Regions from separate parts of the Streptomyces subrutilus genome, predicted to be linked through region 2. Evidence: riboswitches for the same ligand, from Rfam matches in the RefSeq annotation. Region 2 holds a riboswitch; each other region holds the start of a gene.
What was found. A riboswitch is a leader RNA that binds a small molecule or an ion and turns the genes downstream of it on or off. The one in region 2 is predicted to bind cyclic di-AMP.
Positions count from the first base shown of each region.

Region 1: it holds a riboswitch for cyclic di-AMP, as region 2 does, so the genes downstream of both, CP968_RS06260 (LysM peptidoglycan-binding domain-containing M23 family metallopeptidase) here and CP968_RS08750 (M23 family metallopeptidase) in region 2, are expected to answer to the same signal.
Region 3: it holds a riboswitch for cyclic di-AMP, as region 2 does, so the genes downstream of both, CP968_RS19990 (transglycosylase family protein) here and CP968_RS08750 (M23 family metallopeptidase) in region 2, are expected to answer to the same signal.

Region 1 covers NZ_CP023701.1:1,442,817-1,450,528, reverse strand. Annotated here, with positions in the region: gene CP968_RS06280 (phosphorylase family protein) at 1-508, shown strand, start outside; gene hpnH (adenosyl-hopene transferase HpnH) at 514-1,545, shown strand; gene CP968_RS06270 (aspartate aminotransferase family protein) at 1,542-2,975, shown strand; gene CP968_RS06265 (tyrosine-protein phosphatase) at 2,996-3,814, opposite strand; cyclic di-AMP (ydaO/yuaA leader) riboswitch at 4,124-4,296, shown strand; gene CP968_RS06260 (LysM peptidoglycan-binding domain-containing M23 family metallopeptidase) at 4,301-5,302, shown strand; gene CP968_RS06255 (SGNH/GDSL hydrolase family protein) at 5,466-6,251, shown strand; gene CP968_RS06250 (MBL fold metallo-hydrolase) at 6,465-7,712, shown strand.
Region 2 covers NZ_CP023701.1:2,049,209-2,056,920, forward strand. Annotated here, with positions in the region: gene CP968_RS08735 (bifunctional acetate--CoA ligase family protein/GNAT family N-acetyltransferase) at 1-2,130, opposite strand, end outside; gene CP968_RS08740 (HPr family phosphocarrier protein) at 2,316-2,597, shown strand; gene CP968_RS08745 (GntR family transcriptional regulator) at 2,842-3,519, opposite strand; gene CP968_RS08750 (M23 family metallopeptidase) at 3,698-4,498, opposite strand; cyclic di-AMP (ydaO/yuaA leader) riboswitch at 4,511-4,670, opposite strand; gene CP968_RS08755 (M16 family metallopeptidase) at 4,854-6,221, opposite strand; gene CP968_RS08760 (M16 family metallopeptidase) at 6,242-7,597, opposite strand.
Region 3 covers NZ_CP023701.1:4,540,257-4,547,968, forward strand. Annotated here, with positions in the region: gene CP968_RS19975 (globin domain-containing protein) at 1-647, opposite strand, end outside; gene CP968_RS19980 (cytochrome P450 family protein) at 778-2,052, shown strand; gene CP968_RS19985 (transglycosylase family protein) at 2,155-3,228, shown strand; cyclic di-AMP (ydaO/yuaA leader) riboswitch at 3,506-3,678, shown strand; gene CP968_RS19990 (transglycosylase family protein) at 3,682-4,389, shown strand; gene eno (phosphopyruvate hydratase) at 4,666-5,952, shown strand; gene CP968_RS20000 (FtsB family cell division protein) at 6,045-6,533, shown strand; gene CP968_RS20005 (DUF501 domain-containing protein) at 6,607-7,158, shown strand; gene CP968_RS20010 (Ppx/GppA phosphatase family protein) at 7,155-7,712, shown strand, end outside.

The sequences.
Region 1 (7,712 bases), 610 kb from region 2:
GGCCGTCACCCGGGCGCTGGAGCGGCCCGCCCTGGCCGGGGCGGCCGTCCTGGCCACCGGGTTCTGTGCCGGGCTCGTCCCCGGCATGCACCCGGGCGACCTCGTCGTCGCCGAGGAGACCCGGGACCCCCGCGGGACCGTCGCCTGCACCGGCACGGCCCTGCTCGCCGAAGCACTGGCCCGGGCCGCGCCCGGCCGGACCGTGCACACCGGCGTACTGACCGGAGCCGACCACGTGGTCCGGGGCCAGGAGCGCGCCCACCTGCGCGCCACCGGCGCCGTCGCGGTCGACATGGAATCCGCGGCCACCCTGTGGACCGCGGCCGGGGGCGCCCACGAGCGCGGAGCGCGCCCGGTTGCGGCCGTCCGGGTGATCGTGGACGCTCCGGAGCACGAGCTCGTCCGGATCGGCACCGTGCGCGGTGGAATATCGGCCTTCCGCGTATTGCGTGCCGTACTGCCCGCGTTTTACGAATGGCACCGTTCTTTGCTGCTCCCCAGGAGGTGAGCCAGATGGCCATGCCGCTGCGCCAGACCGTCAGGGTCGGGACCTATCTTCTCGAACAGAAGCTCCGCAAGCGTGAGAAGTTCCCGCTGATCGTCGAGCTGGAACCGCTGTACGCGTGCAACCTCGCCTGCGAAGGGTGCGGAAAGATCCAGCACCCGGCCGGAGTGCTCAAGCAGCGCATGCCGGTGGCCCAGGCCGTCGGCGCCGTGCTGGAATCGGGCGCGCCGATGGTGTCCATCGCGGGCGGAGAGCCCCTGATGCACCCGCAGATCGACGAAATCGTCCGACAGCTGGTGGCGAAGAAGAAGTACGTCTTCCTCTGCACCAACGCCATGCTGATGCGCAAGAAGATGGAGAAGTTCACCCCGTCCCCCTATTTCGCCTTCGCCGTGCACATCGACGGCCTGCGCGAGCGCCACGACGAATCCGTGGCCAAGGAGGGCGTGTTCGACGAGGCCGTCGCGGCCATCAAGGAGGCGAAGAAGCGGGGCTTCCGGGTCACCACGAACTCCACCTTCTTCAACACCGACACCCCGCAGACGATCATCGAGGTGCTCAACTACCTGAATGACGAACTCCAGGTGGACGAGATGATGATCTCGCCCGCCTACGCCTACGAAAAGGCACCGGACCAGGAGCACTTCCTGGGCGTCGAACAGACCCGGGAGCTCTTCAAGAAGGCCTTTTCCGGCGGGAACCGGCGTCGCTGGCGGCTCAACCATTCACCGCTCTTCCTGGACTTCCTGGAAGGGAAGGCGGACTTCCCCTGCACCGCCTGGGCCATTCCGAACTACTCCCTCTTCGGCTGGCAGCGCCCCTGCTACCTGATGAGCGACGGGTACGTGCCCACCTACCGCGAGCTGATCGAGGACACCGACTGGAGCAAGTACGGCCGCGGGAAGGACCCGCGCTGCGCGAACTGCATGGCGCACTGCGGCTACGAGCCCACCGCCGTCCTCGCCACCATGGGGTCCCTCAAGGAGTCCCTGCGCGCGGCCCGGGAGACGATCGGCGGGAACCGGGAAAAGTCGGCATGAGCACGCCGTCGGGCCGGGGGAGGACGCAGGGGGAGGGGGCCGGCCGGGGCCGGGGCTTCGACCTCGGCGCCCTGCTGGCCGAGCGCGGCGGCGAGCGGTACGAGCTGCACGCCCGCCACCTCAACCACCAGCTGCCCCGGATGCTGCACACGATCGGCTTCGACAAGGTCTACGAGCGGGCCGAGGGCGCCCACTTCTGGGACGCCGAGGGCAACGACTACCTCGACATGCTGGCCGGCTTCGGCGTCATGGGCCTGGGCCGGCACCACCCGGTGGTCCGGCGAGCCCTGCACGACGTCCTCGACGCCGGGCTCGCCGACCTGACCCGCTTCGACTGCCAGCCGCTGCCCGGGCTGCTGGCCGAGAAGCTGCTCTCGTACAGCCCGCACCTGGACCGGGTCTTCTTCGGCAACAGCGGCACCGAGGCCGTGGAGACGGCCCTGAAGTTCGCCCGGTACGCCACCGGGAGGCCCAGGATCCTCTACTGCGACCACGCCTTCCACGGGCTCACCACGGGCTCGCTGTCGGTGAACGGGGAGGGCGGCTTCCGGGACGGCTTCGCCCCGCTGCTGCCCGACACGAGGATCGCCCTCGGGGATCTGGCCGCTCTGGAGCGGGAGCTGCGCAAGGGCGACGTGGCCGCCTTCGTGGTCGAGCCGATCCAGGGCAAGGGGGTCCTGGCGGCCCCGCCCGGTTTCCTGCCCGCGGCGCAGGAACTGCTGCACCGGCACAAGGCGCTCCTGATCGCGGACGAGGTGCAGACCGGCCTCGGCCGGACCGGGGACTTCTACGCGTACCAGCACGAGCCGGGCGTGGAGCCGGACCTGGTGTGCGTGGCGAAGGCCCTGTCCGGGGGGTACGTGCCGGTCGGCGCGACCCTCGGCAAGGACTGGATCTTCAAGAAGGTCTACTCGTCCATGGACCGGGTGCTCGTCCACTCCGCGAGCTTCGGCTCCAACGCGCAGGCGATGGCGGCCGGCCTGGCGGTGCTGTCCGTCATGGAGGACGAGGAGGTCGTGGCGAACGCCCGGGCCACGGGCGACCTGCTGCGCGGCCGGCTCGCCGCCCTCGTGGACGACTACGAGCTGCTGTACGAGGTGCGCGGGCGCGGGCTGATGATCGGCATCGAGTTCGGCCGGCCGTCGTCGCTGGGACTGCGCTCGCGGTGGACCGTGCTCCAGGCGGCCCGCAAGGGGCTCTTCGCCCAGATGGTCGTGGTCCCGCTGCTCCGGAAGCACCGCATCCTCACCCAGGTGTCCGGAGACCACCTGGAGGTGATCAAGCTCATTCCGCCGCTGATCGTGGACGAGGCGGACGTGGAGCGGTTCGTCGGGGCCTTCCGCGAGGTCATGGACGAGGCGCACGGCGGGTCCGGGCTGATGTGGGACTTCGGCAGGACGCTGGTGAAGCAGGCCGTCGGCAACCGGTGACGGCGGCCCGCTCCGGCGGGTCAGTCCAGCAGCCGTGCGCGCAGCCGGTCGAGGGCCTCGGGCGACAGCCCGAGGCCCTCCGTCAGGTAGGACGGGACGCCGCCCCACCGTTCGTCGATGGTGTCGAAGGCGGCGGTCAGGTACGCGGCGCGGGCGTCGAACAGCGGGGCGAGCAGCTCCGCGACCTCGGGGGCGCGCGTCTCCTGCGTCTCGCCGCTCCGGCGGACCCGGTAGCGCCGGTGCGGGGCGTTGGACTCCAGGTAGTCCGCCACGATCGCCTCCCGCTCGACGCCCAGCGCGAGCAGGGTGACGGCGATCGACAGGCCCGCCCGGTCCTTCCCGGCCGCGCAGTGCATGAGCGCGGGGACGCTGTCGGCGGCGAGCGCGCGCAGCACGCGGCCGTGTTCGGCGGTGCGGTTCGCGATGATCGAGCGGTAGGAGTGCGCCATCCGGGCCTCGCCCTTCCCGTCGCCCAGGAGCGAGCGGAGCCGGGCCAGGTCGCCGTCGCGGACCAGCTTCCAGAACTCCCGGCCGTCGGCCGGGTCCGAGAGCGGGATGTTGACGTTCCGCACCCCGGTCAGTTCCACGTCCGGGCCCTCCAAGGCGTGGTCGGCGTCGTTGCGGAAGTCGAAGACGGTGTGGAGCCCGAGCGAGTTGAGGAACTGTGCGTCGGTTTCGGTGGCATGTGCCAGATGTCCGCTTCGGAAGAGTCGTCCTGGCCTGACCCTCCGTCCGTCGGTCGTGGGCAGCCCGCCCACGTCGCGGAAGTTCCGCACTCCGGCCAGTTCCGGTTCCGGTTGCGGCAGTCCCTGCGGGGTCGGGGGTATCTGCTGGGTCACGTGAACTCCTCCGCATCGTCGTCGGTGTCCGAATTACACTACTTGGCAACAACTTGCCATATCCGGAGGCGAGATCGGGCCCTCCCCGTGAGCCAGATCATACGGTGACCGTGAGTGCCTGATCGGCAAAGCCGAATGGCCCGGCCCGGGCGGTTGTTGGCGGTCGGGAATGGACGGAGGGTGACGGGAATTCAGCGGCTTCCACACACCTGGGATTCCGTCAGGAAATTCGTGGCTTGTTACCCGGCACCTCGCTCGATTACCTTCGCGATCGATCCGGGTGGACCGCCTAATCCTGCCGCCTCCCGGAAACCGCACCCGACTATTCGCGCGCGGCAGGAGCGGGGGAACCAGGTAAGCCGCCGTCCACGGTGTTCGCACCGGGACGGCTCGGGGTGAAGCCGTGCGCGTTCCCCGCGCGGACGGCCGGACATCTCCAGTCCGAACCCGACAGCTCACCTCGCAGGCGACGGAGAGGAATCCGCCATGCCCGCAAAGGGTAAGCACCGCCGCCCCAAGTCCCGCTCGCTGTCCCGCGGTTTCGCCGTCGCCGGCACCGGCGGCGCCGCCCTCGCGCTGCCGCTGCTGGGGGCCACCGGCGCCCAGGCGGCCGGTGCTCCGGCCGCCGCCCCGTCGCTCGCCCCGGCCGCGGCCGTCGCCCCGGCCGCACAGCTCCCGTCCCTACCGCAGGCCGTCCCCGCCGCCCGGGCGGCGGCCGCCCCGACCGTCTACACGGTCGTGGCCGGCGACTACCTCTCCAAGATCGCCGCCGACCGCAGCCTGACCGGCGGCTGGCAGCAGCTCTACGCCGACAACCGCGCAGCCGTCGGCAGCGACCCCTCCCTGATCCACCCGGGCCTGCGCCTGACCCTCGGTGCGAAGGGCGACCGGGCCGCCGCTCCCGCCCCCGCGGAGAAGCCGGCCCGGACCGCGCAGAAGCCCGCCGAGACCCGTACGTCCGGCGGCGCCGCCGAGCAGGCCGCCCCCGCCCCGAAGGCCGCGCCCCAGGCCCGGCCGAAGGCGACGCAGAAGCCCCGGCCGCAGAACGGCGAGAGCGCCACCGGCACGGGCGCCGTGACCGCCGCCGGCTTCGTCGCCCCCGTCGGCGGCGGCATCTCGACCCAGTACCGGGCCAGCGGCGCCATGTGGTCCTCCGGCTACCACACGGGCGTCGACTTCATCGCGAGCTCCGGCACCACGGTCAAGGCGGTCGGCGCGGGCACCGTCGTCTCCGCCGGATGGGGCGGCGCGTACGGCAACGAGGTCGTCATCCGGCACGCGGACGGCAAGTACTCCCAGTACGGCCACCTCTCCTCCCTGTCGGTCTCGACCGGCCAGAGCGTCACCGCCGGCCAGCGCATCGGACTCTCCGGCTCGACCGGCAACTCCTCCGGCCCGCACCTGCACTTCGAGATCCGCACCGGCCCGTCCTACGGCTCGGACATCAGCCCGCTGGCCTACCTCCGCTCCAAGGGCGTCAGCCTCTGACGGCACCCGCCGCCGGAGCGCGCGCACGCGGCGGGCCGGGACCCGAGGGGGGTCCCGGCCCGCCGCGTACGTATTCCTTATCCAGCGGGTGGTATAGATCACGGTCCGTCAAGCCCTGGTTACGTTGGCGTAGGTCGGGCGTCGGGGTGAAGGATGGTCCTTCGTGGCAGCGACGACGACGACACTCAAGACCATCGGCTCGTACGCGGCGATCGGGGACAGCTTCACCGAAGGCGTGGGCGACCCGGGGCCCGGGGGCTCCCCTCTCGGCTGGGCGGACCGGCTGGCCGTGCTCCTGGCCGACCAGCGCGACGAGCACGACTTCCGCTACGCGAACCTGGCCGTGCGCGGCCGGCTCCTCGACCAGATCGTGGCCGAGCAGGTCCCGCGGGCCAAGGCGCTCGCGCCCGACCTGGTGACCTTCTGCGCGGGCGGCAACGACATCATCCGGCCGGGCAGCGACCCCGACCGCGTGGCCGAGCGGTTCGAGGCGGCCGTCGCCGACCTCACCGGGTCCGTCGGCCTTGTCATGATCACCACCGGCTTCGACACCCGGGGCGTCCCGGTCCTGCGGCACCTGCGCGGCAAGGTCGCGACGTACAGCGCCCACGTGCGCTCCATCGCCGACCGCTACGACTGCCCGGTGCTCGACCTCTGGTCGCTGAGGTCCGTACAGGACCGCCGCGCCTGGGACACCGACCGGCTCCACCTGTCGCCCGAAGGGCACACCCGGGTCGCGCTGCGCGCCGCGCAGGTGCTCGGGCTCCGGGTGCCGACCGACCCCGACCAGCCGTGGCCGCCGATGCGGCCGCGCGGTTCGGTGGACGCGACCCGGGACAACATCCAGTGGGCCCGCGAGCACCTGGTGCCCTGGATCGGGCGGCGGCTGCGCGGCGAGTCGTCCGGGGACCACGTGGCGGCGAAGCGCCCGGACCTGATGCCGCTGTAGCGACCGGCGCACAGGGGCGGCAGGGGACGCGGGCGCGGGCCTTCGACCCGGGGCGACGGGCCGGCCCGCGGCGCGGTGCGCGGGTCCTTCGGCCCGGGGCGGAGCGCGACACGCGGGGGCAGACGGCCCGGAGTGGAATCCTCCGGGGCCGACGTGCGTTGGGATGGGGGTAGACGTCCACGATCCCGTGTCCCCACCGTTCCAGGAGGCGCCTTGTCCGGCTCCCGTCCCTTGCGTCCACGGCTGCGTGCCCTGCGGCCCGAAGCCTTCGGCGCGGACCCGTCCGGAGCCCGGCTGGAGCGCATCCGCCGCTCGCCGAACTTCGCCGACGGCGTCTTCCAGAACCCGGTCGGCGCGCGGACCCGGCCCTCCGGGTCCATGACCGAGTTCGCGAAGATCTACTTCCACAAGGAGCAGCGGCTGCGGCGCAACCCCGGCGCGCCGATCCCCGTCTACCCCACCACCCTCGCGGAGCTGGCCAAGCCGCCCGCGACCGGGCTGCGCCTGACCTGGATGGGGCACTCCAGCGTGCTCGCGGAGATCGACGGCCGCCGGGTGCTGTTCGACCCGGTGTGGGGCGAGCGCTGCTCCCCCTTCCCCTTCGCCGGCCCCAGGCGCCTGCACCCCGTGCCGGTGCCGCTGGCCTCCCTGGGCGCGGTCGACGTGGTGGTCATCTCCCACGACCACTACGACCACCTCGACCTGCCGACGATCAAGGACCTGGCCGGTACGGACACGGTCTTCGCGGTCCCCCTCGGCGTCGGCGCGCACCTGGAGCGCTGGGGCGTCCCGGCCGACCGGGTGCGCGAGCTGGACTGGAACGAGAGCACCCGGGTCGCCGGCCTCACCCTCACGGCCACCCCCGCCCGGCACTTCTGCGGCCGGGGCCTGCGCAACCAGCAGCACACCCTGTGGGCCTCCTGGGTGGTCGCCGGGGACGCGCACCGGATCTACCACAGCGGCGACACCGGGTACTTCCCCGGTTTCCAGGAGATCGGCGCCGCGCACGGCCCCTTCGACGCCACGATGATCCAGATCGGGGCCTACTCGGAGTACTGGCCGGACATCCACATGACGCCCGAGGAGGGCATGCGCGCCCACCTCGACCTCCAGGGCGGCGTGCCGCACGGGGCGATGCTGCCGATCCACTGGGGCACCTTCAACCTGGCCCCGCACCCGTGGGACGAGCCCGGCGAGGGCACCGTCGCCGCCGCCGAGGGGGCCGGGGCGGCCATCGCCCTGCCCATCCCGGGCCAGCCCTTCGAACCGGGCGCCGCCGACGTGCCCGCCGCACCGTGGTGGCGGCCCTTCGTCCGCATCGCCGCGCCGCAGACGGGGCCCGTCACCGCTCCGGCACCGGCGGCCGCACCCGGGACGGAGCCCGGCACCGGACCGGTCTCCGGATCCGGCGCGGGAAGCCGTCCGGCCGGGCGCGAGGAGTCCGAGGCCGTCGGGTCCTGA
Region 2 (7,712 bases):
CAGCGCGGCCAGCTGGGCGGCGGCCCCGGCCTCGTCGATGTCCTCGTAGGCGGGGACCTGGCCGGAGTCGGCGAGGGCGCGGCGCCACTGGCCGTAGCGGACGGCCTCGGCGACGGCCTTGACGGCGCGCTCGCCGGCCGGGTAGGCCGGGATCCGGGTGGCGGCCGGGGGGCGGGCACCGGTGGCGGCGGGGCCCGGGGCGGCCGCCGGGTCGGAGGCGGCCGGGCCGGCGGGGGTGCCCGGGCGGCCCGCGGCGCCGGGTGCGGCGGGCGGGGGCGGCGGGACCGGGCGGGGCAGGGAGGCCCGTGCGGCGGACAGGGCCTCGACCAGTTCGCCGAGCTCCACGTGGACCACGGCCACCGGCTTGCCCGGCACGGCGGCGACGGCGTCCCGCAGCGCGTCCGCGAGGGCGTCGGCCGGGGCGTGCTCGCCCACCCACGGGATGGCGGTGACGATCACCGCGTCGCAGTCGTCGGAGGCGAGCGCGGCCGCCAGCGCCCCGCGGAAGTCGTCCGGGGCCGCGGCGGTGGTCAGGTCGCGCGGGGGCAGCGGGCGCAGCCCCTGGGCGAGGCAGGCGTCGTAGGTGAGGACGCCGAGGGACTCGGAGTTGCCGAGGATCGCGATCCGGGGCCCGGCCGGGAGCGGCTGGGAGGCCAGCAGCAGGCCGACGTCCACCAGCTCCGTGACCGTGTCGACCCGGATGACGCCGGCCTGCCGCAGCAGGGCCGAGACGGTGGCCTCGGGCAGCCGGGTGCCGGGGACGACGTGGCCGGCGGGGGTGTGGCGGCCGCCCTTGGCCACGACGACCGGTTTGACGGCCGCGGTCCGGCGGGCGAGGCGGGTGAACTTGCCCGGGTTGCCGAGGGTTTCCAGGTAGAGCAGGCCGACGTCGGTGGCCTCGTCCTCGTACCAGTACTGGAGGATGTCGTTGCCCGAGACGTCCGCCCGGTTGCCCGCGGAGACGAAGGACGACAGCCCCTCGCCCCGGCGCAGGAGGGCGGAGAGCAGGGCGATCCCGATGGCCCCGGACTGGGTGAACAGGCCGATCCGGCCCCGGGCCGGCATGGGCGCGGGGGCCAGCGAGGCGTTGAGCCCGACCTCCGGCGCGGTGTTGATCATGCCGAAGGCGTTCGGCCCGATCAGCCGCATCCCGTACGAGCGCACCTGGCGGACGAGTTCGCGCTGGCGGGCGAGGCCGGCCGGGCCGCTCTCCCCGTACCCGGCGGACAGCACCACGAGCCCCTGCACGCCGTGCGCTCCGCAGGCGGCCACGGCCTGCGGCACCCGGTCCGCGGGGACCGCGACCACCGCGAGGTCGACCGGGGCCCCGATGGCCTCGACGCTGCGGTAGGCGCGGACGCCGTCGAGCAGGTCGGTGGCGGCCTCCTCGTTCACGGCGTAGAGGTGGCCGTGGAAGCCGCTGTCGCGGAGGTTGCGCAGGGCTGCGGCGCCCACGCCCCCGCCGGAGCGGCTGACGCCGATCACGGCGACCGAGCCGGGGGCCAGCAGCCGCTGGAGCGAGCGGGCCTCGGCGCGCTGTTCGCGGGCGCGCTGGACGGCGAGGGACTCGGCGGTGGGTTCGAGGTCGAGGGTGAGGTGGACGGAGCCGTCCTCGAAGCTGCGCTTCTGCTGGTAGCCGGCGTCGGTGAAGACCTTGATCATCTTGTTGTTGGCGGGCAGCACCTCGGCGGCGAACCGGCGGATGCCGCGCTCGCGGGCGACCGCTCCGATGTGTTCGAGGAGCGCGGAGGCGACGCCGCGGCCCTGGTGGGCGTCCTGGACGAGGAAGGCGACCTCGGCCTCGTCGGAGGGGCCGGTCGCGGACCGCCCGTCGGAGCCGATGCGGTCGTAGCGGACGGTGCCGATGAACTCCCCGCCGGTGGTCGCGGCGAGGCCGACCCGGTCCACGTAGTCGTGGTGCGTGAAGCGGTGCACGTCCCGGTCGGACAGGCGCGGGTACGGGGCGAAGAAGCGGTAGTACTTCGACTCGTCGGAGACCTGTTCGTAGAAGCTGACCAGGCGGCCCGCGTCCTCGGTGGTGATGGGCCTGATCCGGGCGGTGCCGCCGTCGCGCAGGACGACGTCGGCTTCCCAGTGGGCCGGGTACGAGGGGTCCGACTCGGTGGTCATGGGGCCACCTTACGGCGGCCGGCGGCCGGGCCGCGTGCGCGCGGCGCGTTAGGCGACCCGGGGCAAACCAGTGCAAGCTGTGGAAGGTCGAACGGCGCCGGATCCGGGCCGAAAGTCGGTCTGGAGCATTCGGGACGTCGTGAGAGACTGGTCTAGACAACCGTAAGAACCTGAAGGGCATCACCATGGCAGAGCGCCGCGTCAACGTCGGCTGGGCCGAGGGCCTGCACGCTCGTCCCGCCTCGATCTTCGTCCGTGCGACGACCGCTTCCGGCGTCCCGGTGACCATCGCGAAGGCCGGCGGCGACCCCGTCAACGCCGCTTCCATGCTGGCGGTCCTGGGCCTGGGCGCCCAGGGCGGCGAGGAGGTCGTCCTCGCCTCCGACGCCGAGGGCGCGGACGCCGCGCTGGACCGCCTCGCGAAGCTGGTCGCCGAGGGTCTCGAAGAGCTCCCCGAGACCGTCTGACCCTTCGGGTTCGAGCCACCCGCCCGCACGACGAAGCCGCGGCCCCCGCTCGGGGGCCGCGGCTTCGTCGTGCCGCACGGACGTGACGCCGCGCGCCGATTCGACCCGCCGCGCGCATACGAATACCGAATCCGGCGCACACATTCCCCTCGCCGCCGAATGCGCACCGCGTGCGGACCGAATTCACAGCGCCCGGGAATTGATACGGCGGCGCACGGACACCGCTCTTTGTATACGGCCCTTGTTAATGACGGCCACTCGGAATGTTTACGGCAGGTTGCGAACCGCTCACCGCCGGCCGGGGCCGCGGCCGGTGCGCCGCCGCGGCGCGGTCCGCGTGCGCCGCGGTGAGGGCCCGGGCCCGCTCCGCGTCCCCGCGGGCCACCGCGTCCACGATCGCGCCGTGCTCCGCCCAGGACTCCACCGGCCGGGCCGGGGCCCCGACCACGTACATCCACGCGACCTTGTGCCGCAGCTGGGTGAGCAGCGCGATCAGACCGGGGCTGCCGGAGGCCTGGGCCAGCGTCTCGTGGAACCACCCGCCCAGCGCCCGCAGATCCTCCCCCTGCCCCCGCCTGGCCCGCTCCTGGCCCAGCCGGACCAGCCCGCGCAGCACCTTCAGGTGGGCCTCGGTGCGCCGCCGGGCCGCCCGGGCCGCCGCCAGCGGCTCCAGCAGCGTCCGCACCTCCAGGAGGTCGGCCGCCTCCTGCGCGGTCGGCTCGGCCACGCAGGCGCCCGCGTGCCGGCGCGTGGTCACGAACCCCTCGGACTCCAGGGTGCGCAGCGCCTCGCGGACCGGGACGCGCGAGACGCCGTACCGGCGGGCCAGCACCTCCTCGGTCAGCCGTCCGCCCGGCTCGAAGACACCGGAGACGATGTCGTCGCGGATTGCCGTGCATACCGCGTGCGCAGGAATACGCAAGACCGAACCTCCGCCTATTTCCGACTCCCGTACCGGATGCCGTCGCTTCGTGCTGCGACTCTATTGCAACACACGACAATTTCCGAGAGCGGCCGGAAAAGCGAAACGTTCGCAAAAGACCCCGGCTCGCGGTGCGAGCCGGGGTCTTCGGTGAAGCGGGGGGGGTGCGCCCCGGGGGTCAGAGGCTGACGTTGTGCGAGCGCAGGTACGCGAGCGGGTCGATGTCCGAGCCGTACTGCTCGCCCGTGCGGGCCTCGAAGTGCAGGTGCGGGCCGCTGGAGTTGCCGGTGGAGCCCGAGCGGCCGATCTGCTGTCCCGCGGTGACCTTGTCGCCGACGGAGACGCTCAGCGAGAGCATGTGCCCGTACTGGGTGTAGGTGCCGTCGTTGTGCTTGATGACGACGTTGTTCCCGTACGCGCCGCCCCAGCCCGCCTCGACCACGGTGCCGGCGCCGACCGCGTGCACGGAGGTGCCCTCGGCGGCGTGGAAGTCGATGCCGGTGTGGCTGCCGGAGGACCACATGCCGCCGCCCGCGTGGTACTGCGTGCTGACGTAGGAGCCGTCGACGGGGGCCACGAAGGTGTTGAGGCGCTTGCGCTCCTCCTCGCGGGCCGCGCGCTCGGCCGCGTCGCGCTCGGCCTTCGCCTTGGCCTCGGCGAGGCGCTTGGCCTCTGCGGCGCGCTGCTTGGCCTCGGCCTCGGCCTGGGCCTGCGCGGCGGCGTGCTCGGCCGCGCGCTGCTGGGAGGCGGCCTGGTTCTGGATCTCGCCCGCGAGGTCGTCGGCGACGACGACCGCGTTGTACCCGGCGTCCGGGATGGCGTGCTGGGTGTTGTCCGCTGCGAACGCCGGAGCTGCGACGGCCCCGACGACACCGGTGGTCGCGAGGGCGGCTATGCCGGCGTAACCGGCGGTCTTGCGGCTCAGACGGCTACCGCCGCGGTGCTTGCCGGAGCCGGCGGGGGTGCTGCCAAACGCCATGAAGGGGTCGATCCTTTCCTTCCCTCTCGCCTACCGGGTTAGCTGACGGGTTCGGAGCAGGAAGGTCTCCTACGGGCTTCCTCTTGCGAGGCGGCCCGATTCACCCCAGGGACTTGTGTGGGTCCCCGGCTCCCCAGGCTCGCGCCTGACGGGGACTCGGCGATCGCTGTCCGGTGCCGCGGGTGCGGCGGGCACAACTGACGAACAGCACGGCCGACGCTAGGCGGATCATGAGCGGATCACCAAACAGACGTAGGCTTTTGTTACCTACGCCACATCACATAAAAGCAACGACGCCACCAAACAGACAAAAGGGGCCCCGGCCGACGTGCGGCCAGGACCCCTCGCGCGGACGTCAGTTGCCGACCACGCTCACCTCGCCGATCCCGAGCGCGCGGACCGGCGCCTCGATCTGCGCCGCGTCGCCCACCAGGACCGTGACGAGCCGGTCCGCCGGGAAGGCCTTCACGACCGCCGACGTCGCCTCGACCGTGCCGGTTTCGGCCAACTGCGCGTAGAGCCGCGCCTGGTAGTCGTCCGGCAGCTCCTGCTCCACCTGGTCGGCGAGGGTGCCGGCGACCGAGGCCGCGGTCTCGAACTTGAGCGGGGCCACGCCCACCAGGTTCTGCACCGCCACGTCGCGTTCGGCGTCGGTCAGACCGCCCTCCGCGAGGGTGCGCAGCACCTTCCAGAGGTCCTCCAGCGCCGGGCCGGTGTTGGGGGTGTCCACCGAGCCGCTGATGGCCAGCATCGAGGCGCCCTTGCCGTCGGCGGTGGAGCGCAGCACCTGCCCGAAGGCGCGCACGCCGTAGGTGTACCCCTTCTCCTCGCGCAGCACCTTGTCCAGGCGGGAGGTGAGGGTGCCGCCCAGGCAGTACGTGCCGAGCACCTGGGCGGCCCAGACGCGGTCGTGCCGGTCCGGGCCGATCCGGCCGATCAGCAGCTGCGTCTGGACCGCGCCGGGCCGGTCCACGATGACCACGCGGCCGGTGTCGTCGGCGGTCACCGGCGGCACCGGCCGGGGGGCCGCCGAGTCGCCCGTCCAGGTGCCCAGGGTGTCGGCCAGGACGGTGTCCAGGTCGATCCCGGTCAGGTCGCCGACGACCACCGCGGTGGCGGTGGCGGGGCGTACGTGGGCCTCGTAGAAGGCCCGCACGGCCGCGGAGTCGATGCGGGCGACCGTCTCCTCGGTGCCCTGGCGCGGGCGGGAGATCCGCAGGGTGGCCGGAAACAGCTCCTTGGAGAGCTGCTTGGCGGCGCGGCGCTGCGGGTTGGCCAGCTCGTGCGGGATCTCGTCGAGCCGGTTGCGGACCAGCCGGTCCACCTCGGCGTCGGCGAAGGCGGGGGCGCGCAGGGCCTCGGCGAGCAGGCCGAGCGCCTTGTGCAGCCGGGAGGCCGGGACCTCCAGGGAGACCCGCAGGCCGGGGTGGTCGGCGTGCGCGTCGAGGGTGGCCCCGCAGCGCTCCAGCTCGGCGGCGAACTCCTCGGCGGAGTGCTTGTCGGTGCCCTCGGACAGGGCGCGCGCCATGATGGTCGCCACGCCGTCCAGGCCCTCGGGTTCGGCGTCGAGCGGGGCGGCGAGGTTGATCTCGACCGCGACCACCTGCTGGCCCGGGCGGTGGCAGCGCAGCAGGGTCAGGCCGTTGGACAGCTCACCGCGCTCGGGGGCCGGGAAGGCCCACGGCTGCGGCTCGCCGGCCTCCGGGCGCGGGTGGAAGGTCATCGTGACGGCTGCGGTGTCGCTCACTGCTCCGCCCCTTCGTTCTCGTCGTTCTCGTCGGTCCCGGCTGCCGCGTCCGGTGCGGCCAGCGGCTCGTAGACCAGCACCGCGCGGTTGTCGGGGCGCAGCCGGGCCGCGGCCACGGCCTGGACCTCCTCCGCGGTGACGGCCAGCACCCGCCGGACGGCGGTCAGGGCGAGCTGCGGGTCGCCGAACAGCACCGCGAAGCGGCACAGTTCGTCGGCGCGGCCGGCCACCGTGCTGAGCCGGTCCAGCCATTCGCGCTCCAGCTGCGCCTGGGCGCGCTCCATCTCCTCGGCCGTGGGGCCCTCGGCGGCGAACCGCGCGAGCTCCTCGTCGACGGCCGCCTCGATGTCGGGCACCTCGACCCCGCCGGAGGTCTTCACGTCCAGCCAGCCCAGCGAGGGCGCCCCGGCCAGCCGGAGCATGCCGAAGCCGGCCGCGACGGCCGTCTGGTCGCGGCGCACCAGGCGGTTGTGGAGCCGCGAGGACTCGCCGCCGCCGAGCACGGTGAGCGCCACGTCGGCGGCGTCGCACTCCCGGGTGCCGTCGTGCGGGAGCCGGTAGGCGGCCATCAGGGCGCGGGCCGGCACCTCCTCGACGATCTCCTCGCGCAGCTCGGCGCCCATGACGTCGGGCAGCGCGCCGTCGCGCGGCGGCTGCTTGCCGTCGTGCGCCGGGATCGAGCCGAAGTACTTCTCGACCCAGGCGAGCGTCCGCTCCGGGTCGATGTCGCCGACGACCGACAGCACCGCGTTGTTGGGCGCGTAGTACGTGCGGAAGAAGTGGCGGGCGTCCTCCAGGGACGCCGCGTCCAGGTCGGCCATGGAGCCGATCGGGGTGTGGTGGTACGGGTGGCCCTCGGGGTACGCGAGGGCCGTCAGCCGCTCGAAGGCCGTGCCGTACGGCACGTTGTCGTAGCGCTGGCGGCGCTCGTTCTTGACGACGTCGCGCTGGTTCTCCATGGACTCCTCGTCCAGGGCGGCCAGCAGCGAGCCCATGCGGTCCGCCTCCAGCCAGAGCGCGAGCTCCAGCTGGTGGGTCGGCATCGTCTCGAAGTAGTTGGTGCGCTCGAAGCTGGTGGTGCCGTTGAGGGAGCCGCCGGCCCCCTGGACCAGCTCGAAGTGCCCGTTGCCCGGTACGCTCGCCGAGCCCTGGAACATCAGGTGCTCGAAGAGGTGAGCCAGACCGGTGCGCCCCTTGACTTCGTGGCGCGAGCCGACGTCGTACCAGAGGCAGACCGCGGCGACCGGGGTCAGGTGGTCTTCGGACAGCACCACGCGCAGGCCGTTGGCCAGCCGGTGCTCGGTCGCTGTCAGGCCGCCGGAGCCGGCCTGGGCTGTGGCCGTGTGACCCATGGGCATGTGGTCCCTTCGATCGCGATGCAGAGATTTCCGTCAGACCTGCCACTGTATGCAAGCGCGTCGACAGCCGGAGAAGTTCCCGGGTCACACCTGGGTCGGAGTCGGCGTT
Region 3 (7,712 bases), 2.5 Mb from region 2:
CGCGTCTCGGCGACCAGGGCGGGGCTGAGCCGGCCCCCCTCGATCCGGCTGACGTGCAGGTCGACCGTGCCGTCGGGGCGGGGCGCGTTGCCGAGGGAGTAGGTGCGCCAGGTGCGCGGCACCCGGTCGCTGCTCACGCTCGCGTACTGACCCGGGAGATGGGGGAAGGGGAGGGCCGGCCGGAGGGTGAGGACGCCGACGTCCTGCCCGTACCGGAGGTGGCGGACCACCTCCGCGTCCCACCAGGGCGGCCCCTCGCCCGCGGCGGCGCCGGCCGTCATCGTGTCGGCGATCAACTGGTAGGCCTCGGCCCAGGCCTTCTCCGCCCGCGGGGTCCAGGCGTCGCCGGCGGTCTCGGCGAGCGCGGCGAGGAGGCTGGCGCCGACCGCCGTGTAGTGCGCGGGGCCGGCCAGGAACTTGCGGTGGTCGCGGCCGAGCTCGCGGAGGTAGGGGAGGAGGGTCTCGTCCTCCAGGTGCCCGATCACGTGGGTGAGCGCGGCGAAGAGCCGGTCGCGCTGGCGCTCCATGTCCTCGGCGGAGGCGGGGAAGAGCGCGCGCATGTCCGGGTTGTGCCAGAACAGGTGCGAGTAGAAGAACTTGACCGCGTGCTCGGCCCTTCTCTCCACCACCGCGAAACTGCTCTTCAAGATCCTCGCATCCACAAGAGCGAAAGTAGGAACGCCGCGGAAGCCGGCGTCAAGTGTGGGCGGATCTACGGACAGCCGCGACGAACCGCCCGAATCGGGTGGCGGGCCGGCGCCGGGATACGGTCCTGGGGTGCATGAGCAGACCCCCGCCACCCCAGCCGACGCTCCCTCCGCCCAGGGCCCGACCCTGTTCGACTGGGAGTTCGCGACCGACCCGTACCCGGCCTACGCCTGGCTGCGCGAGCACGCGCCGGTGCACCGCACCAGGCTCCCGAGCGGGGTCGAGGCCTGGCTGGTCACCCGGTACGCCGACGCCCGCCAGGCCCTCGCGGACCAGCGGCTGAGCAAGAACCCGGCCCATCACGCGGAACCCGCGCACGCCAAGGGCAAGACCGGCATCCCCGGGGAGCGCAAGGCCGAGCTGATGACGCACCTGCTCAACATCGACCCGCCGGACCACACCCGGCTGCGGCGGTTGGTGTCGAAGGCGTTCACCCCGCGCAGGGTGGCCGAGTTCACCCCGCGGGTGCAGGAGCTCACCGACCACCTCATCGACGGGTTCGCGGAGCGGGGCGAGGCCGACCTCATCCACGAATTCGCCTTCCCGCTCCCCATCTACGCCATCTGCGAGATGCTCGGCGTCCCGCGCGAGGACCAGGACGACTTCCGCGACTGGGCCGGGATGATGATCCGCCACGGCGGCGGGCCGCGCGGCGGGGTCGCCCGCTCGGTCAAGCAGATGCGGACCTACCTCGGTGAACTCATCCACCGCAAAAGGGATGATCCGGGCAATGACCTGATCTCCGACCTGATCCGCGCGAGCGACCACGGCGACCACCTCACGGAGGCCGAGGCCACCGCGATGGCCTTCATCCTGCTGTTCGCCGGCTTCGAGACGACCGTGAACCTCATCGGCAACGGTGTCCACTCCCTCTTCATGAACCCGGGCCAGCGCGCCCGCCTCCAGACCTCCCTGGCCGCCGGGGAGCGGGGCCTGCTGGAGACCGGCGTCGAGGAGCTGCTGCGCTACGACGGCCCCGTCGAGCTCGCGACCTGGCGGTTCGCCACCGAACCGCTCACCCTGGCCGGACAGCGGGTGGCGGCCGGGGACCCGGTGCTGGTCGTCCTCGCGGCGGCCGACCGCGACCCCGCGCGCTTCGCCGAACCCGACACCCTCGACCTCGCGCGCACCGACAACCAGCACCTCGGCTACGGGCACGGCATCCACTACTGCCTGGGCGCGCCGCTCGCCCGGCTGGAGGGCCAGACCGCGCTCGCGACGCTGCTGACGCGCCTGCCGGACCTGGAACTCGCCGTACCGGCCGAGGAGCTGCGCTGGCGGGGCGGGCTCATCATGCGCGGCCTGCGCACCCTTCCGGTCCGCTTCACGCCGCGGGGGCGCTGAGCCCCGCCTGACCACGCGTCAGGCGCGGTCCGAACTTGTGACAATCGTTCGAAGGCCGCTAGGTTCTGCCGTTACCCCGCTGTTATGCGAAAGGTGCACCTCATGCGTTCCGGGAACGGCCGCCACAGACGCCCCCGCCAGGTCCCCGCCCTGGTCGTCACCGCAGGAGTCACCGGCTCCGCGCTCGCCCTGCCGCTGCTCGCCGCCACCAACGCGACGGCCGCCGACACCTCCACCTGGGACCGGGTCGCCGAGTGCGAGAGCGGCGGCTCGTGGAGCGCGAACTTCGGCAGCGGCGCGTACGGCGGGCTCCAGTTCACGCAGGAGCAGTGGAAGAACGCCGGCGGCCTCGACTTCGCCGAGCGCCCCGACCTCGCCAGCCGCTCCCAGCAGATCGCCGTCGCCGAACGGGTGCTGGCCGCCCAGGGCCCCCAGGCGTGGCCGCTGTGCGCCGCCACGGCGGGCCTGGCCCAGCAGGGCGCCGCCGCCGAGGTGGACCCCGGCCTGCCCGGCTCCGGCGGTGCGGCGGCCCCCACCCCGAACCGCCCCGACGCCGACGTCCCCGTCACCGGCACCGGTGCGCCCTCCACGGACTTCGGGGCGCCGACCCCGCTGCCGAGCCCGTCCGACCTCCCCGACGGCCCGCTCGCACCCTCCCTCGGACTGCCCGTCATGCCGGCGCCCGACGACCCGGCCACGAGCCCGGCCGACCCGACGGCCCCCGCGGACCCCACCGCCCCGACCGTCCCGGGTGAACCCGCCACGCCCGCGCCGGACGGCTCCACGCCCCCGGCCGACCCGACCGCGCCGGCGGACCCGACCGCGCCCGCGGACCCCACCGCGCCCGCCCCTTCGCCCTCCGGCACCCCCGACCCCTCGGGCGGAGCCACGCCCCAGACGACGACCGGCGCCTCCACCGACCCCTCCGCCCTGCCGTCCGTCCCGGAGGGCAGCGGCAAGCACCGCGGTACCCCGGCGGCCGAGGAGTCCGGCGCGGCTGACGGGGCGTCGGAGCCCTCCTACACGGTCAGATCGGGCGACAGCCTGACCGCCATCGCGTCCGCCAACGGACTCAAGGGCGGTTGGAACGCGCTCTACGAGGCCAACGAGCAGGTCATCGGCAAGGACGCGGACCTGATCAAGCCCGGTCAGAACCTGGATCTAAGCGCGGAATAGCGGCACTTCGGGCACCCGTAAAGCTGCTGATTGTCCGTTTTCTGTAAGTGAGACATGCGTCTCTTCGCTCCAACTGGCGTGTCCCACCCGGCGGCTGCCGCAAACCCCGTCCTCACCTGCGCAAACGTCCCCGCAGGGGGCGCAAGCAAGGGTGGTTTCCCCCCGATGTTGCGCGTTGAACATCGGGGGGAGACCTGTCTACCTTCTGAGTCGCCCGCCACCGCGGGCTCCTTCGACCGCATCGCCGAATCCTGCCGGCGGACGGGGGGAACAGTCGTCGCGTCAAGCGCCGAAGGCAGGAGCGGGGGAACCAAGGTAGGCGCCGGGAGCGGCCGTTGAGAGACGGTCACGCCACCGGCTAGGGGTTAAGCCGTGCGCTAGGTCGCACGGCCGGGCAACTCACTCGCCCGAACCCGACAGCTCACCTCGTAGGCGTCGGTGAGGAGAAACTCCATGCTGCTTTCCGGCAAGGGCAAGCACCGCCGCGGTTCCAAGGCCGTCCGCATCGTCACGCTCGCCGGTGTCGCCGGTGTGGCCGTGGCCGCCCCCCTGATGGCCGCCGGCTCCGCCAGCGCCGCCACCGCGTCCGAATGGGACAAGGTCGCGCAGTGCGAGTCCGGTGGCAACTGGTCCATCAACACGGGCAACGGCTTCTACGGCGGCCTGCAGTTCACGTCCTCCACCTGGGCCGCGTACGGCGGCAAGGCGTACGCCGCGCAGGCCAACCAGGCCAGCAAGTCGCAGCAGATAGCGATCGCCGAGAAGGTCCTCAAGGGCCAGGGCAAGGGCGCCTGGCCGTCCTGCGGCGTCGGCCTGTCCAAGGCCTCCTCCGGCGGCTCCGTCGAGGCCCCGGCCAAGAACCAGCAGAAGACCGAGTCGAAGAAGACCACGCAGGCCGCGCCGAAGAAGGAGACCAAGCGCTCCCAGGCCCCGACCACGCGCTCCGAGCGCTCCGAGGCCCCGGCCCCGACCGCCAAGCCGAAGGCCCAGGCCCCGAAGACCGGCACCGGTTCGTACGAGGTCAAGTCCGGTGACACCCTCGGCACCATCGCCGAGGCCAACGGCGTCAACGGCGGCTGGGAGAAGCTCTTCGAGCTCAACAAGGGCGTCGTCACCGACGCCGACCTGATCTTCCCGGGTCAGAAGCTCCACCTCGGCTGAACGGTGCGGCCCTGACCGCACCCGGCCCCGTCCGTCCCCGCAGGGCCCCCACCGCCCGGCGCGCCTCCCCCCGCGCGCCGGGCGGCGGCGCGTGCCCGGCCGGACCGCGATGATCAAGGGTCCAATGTCCTGGAAGAGGGGTATTCGGGCCCTTTTTCGTCCCAGGACCCGGGCGGTCGGCCGGCCGAGTGCCCGGAGCCGGTTAGGCTCTAAGCGGCAAGGCCATCCCACGGCCTGACACGCCACCGCACACCCAGCGTCACATCCCAGAAGGAGATGCTCGTGCCGTCCATCGACGTCGTCGTAGCCCGGGAAATCCTGGACTCCCGAGGCAACCCCACGGTCGAGGTCGAGGTGGGCCTCGACGACGGCAGCACCGGCCGTGCTGCCGTTCCGTCCGGTGCCTCCACCGGTGCATTCGAGGCCATCGAGCTCCGTGACGGTGACCCCAACCGTTACATGGGCAAGGGTGTCGAGAAGGCCGTCCTCGCCGTCATCGAGCAGATCGGGCCGGAGCTCGTCGGCTACGACGCCACCGAGCAGCGCCTGATCGACCAGGCCATGTTCGACCTGGACGCCACCGACAACAAGGGCTCGCTCGGCGCCAACGCCATCCTCGGCGTGTCCCTCGCCGTCGCCCACGCCGCGTCCGAGGCCTCGGACCTCCCGCTCTTCCGCTACCTCGGCGGCCCGAACGCGCACCTGCTGCCCGTTCCGATGATGAACATCCTCAACGGCGGGTCGCACGCCGACTCCAACGTGGACATCCAGGAGTTCATGATCGCCCCGATCGGCGCGGAGTCCTTCTCCGAGGCGCTGCGCTGGGGCGCCGAGGTCTACCACACCCTCAAGAAGGTCCTCCACACCAAGGGCCTCTCCACCGGGCTGGGCGACGAGGGCGGCTTCGCCCCGAACCTGGAGTCCAACCGCGCCGCGCTCGACCTCATCGTCGAGGCCATCAAGCAGGCCGGCTACGTCCCGGGCAAGGACATCGCGCTCGCGCTCGACGTCGCCGCGTCCGAGTTCTACAAGGACGGCAAGTACGAGTTCGAGGGCCAGTCCCGCTCGGCCGCCGAGATGACCGAGTACTACGAGGAGCTCGTCTCCGCGTACCCGATGGTCTCCATCGAGGACCCGCTGTACGAGGACGACTGGGCCGGCTGGAAGACCCTCACCGACCGTCTGGGCTCCAAGGTCCAGATCGTCGGCGACGACCTCTTCGTCACCAACCCGGAGCGCCTGGCCCGCGGCATCGAGGAGGGCTCCGCGAACGCCCTGCTCGTGAAGGTGAACCAGATCGGTTCGCTGACCGAGACCCTCGACGCCGTCGAGATGGCCCAGCGCAACGGCTTCAAGTGCATGATGTCGCACCGTTCCGGCGAGACCGAGGACGTCACCATCGCCGACCTCGCCGTCGCCGTGAACTGCGGTCAGATCAAGACCGGCGCCCCGGCCCGCTCGGACCGCGTCGCCAAGTACAACCAGCTGCTGCGCATCGAGGAGATCCTCGACGACGCCGCCGTGTACGCCGGCCGCTCCGCCTTCCCGCGCTTCAAGGGCTGAGCCTTCGCCTAGCCTCCGTACGTCCCCGCACTCGGTCCCGTACCGTGTGCGGGGACGTATTGCGTAGTGCGTACCGAGGAGAGGCGGGGTCAATGGCCGGGAACCGGGATCGGTTCTCCACCTTCTCGACCGCGACCAGGCTCAAGCAGCTCGGCGAGCGGACCGCGGCACACGTCTACCGCTCGCAGTCGCGCCGCCAGGTCCGCCGCAGCCGGCTCACCGGCCGCGCCGCGCTCCTGGTCCTCGTCCTCTGTACCCTGGTCGTCGCCCTCGCGTATCCGATGCGCCAGTACGTGTCCCAGCGCTCGGAGATCGCGGAGCAGCAGCGGGCGGCCGCCTCCGCGCGGGACCGCCTCGAACGGCTCCGCGACGAGAAGGCCCGCTGGCAGGACAACGCCTACGCGGAGCAGCAGGCGCGCAAGCACCTGCACTTCCTGCGCCCGGGGGAGATCGGCTTCATCATGAGCGACCCCGGCGCCGAGGGCACCGACCGGCGCCGCACCGGCCAGGCCGGTGCGGACCGGCCCTGGTACTCCAACGTCTGGGACGGCGTCGACAAGGCCGACCGCCCCGGCGAGTGAGCCGCCGCGGCGGCCCGCCGGGCCGCCCTCACCACCCGTCATAGAACCGCGAACGAAGAGACTTCCTCCAGGCATGCAGACGCCCCCGCCCCAGACCGACCGGACCGAGCCGACCGACGCGGACATCGAGGCGTTCGAGCAGCAGCTCGGCCGCCCGCCCCGCGGGCTGCGCGCCATCGCGCACCGCTGCCCCTGCGGCCAGCCGGACGTGGTGGAGACCGCCCCCCGGCTCCCCGACGGCACCCCCTTCCCGACGCTGTACTACCTGACGTGCCCGCGCGCGGCCTCCGCGATCGGCACGCTGGAGGCCAACGGCGTGATGAAGGAGATGCAGGCCCGGCTCGCCGAGGACCCCGAACTCGCCGCCGCCTACCAGGCCGCGCACGAGGACTACATCCGCCGCCGCGACGCCGTCGAGGTGCTCCAGGGCTTCCCGAGCGCCGGCGGCATGCCGGACCGGGTCAAGTGCCTGCACGTCCTGGTCGGGCACTCGCTGGCCGCCGGCCCGGGCGTGAACCCGTTCGGTGACGAGGCCCTGGCCATGCTGCCCGAGTGGTGGGCCAAGGGACCCTGCGTCACCCCGTGCGGGGAGCGCGGGACCGCGTCCGCGGAGCAGGACGCATGACGCGCGTCGCGGCCGTCGACTGCGGGACCAACTCCATCCGCCTGCTGGTCGCCGACTGCGACCCGCGCACCGGCGCCTTCACCGAGCTCGACCGGCGGATGACCGTGGTCCGGCTGGGCCAGGGGGTGGACCGCACCGGCCGGCTGGCCCCGGAGGCGTTGGAGCGCACCTTCGCCGCCTGCCGGGAGTACGCGCGGGTCGTCCGGGAACTGGGCGCCGAACGCGTGCGCTTCGTCGCCACCTCGGCCTCGCGGGACGCCGAGAACCGCGAGGACTTCGTCCGGGGCGTGCGGGACATCCTGGGCGTCGATCCCGAGGTGATCTCGGGCGACGAGGAGGCGGAGTTCTCCTTCACCGGCGCGACCAGGGAGCTCACGGGCCGCGCCGACCTGGCCAGGCCCTACCTGGTCGTGGACATCGGCGGCGGCTCGACCGAGCTCGTCGTCGGCGAGGACCGGGTGCTGGCCGCCCGCTCCGTGGACGTGGGCTGCGTCCGGATGACCGAGCGTCACCTCGTGGTGGACGGCGAGGTCACCGACCCGCCGACGGCCGCC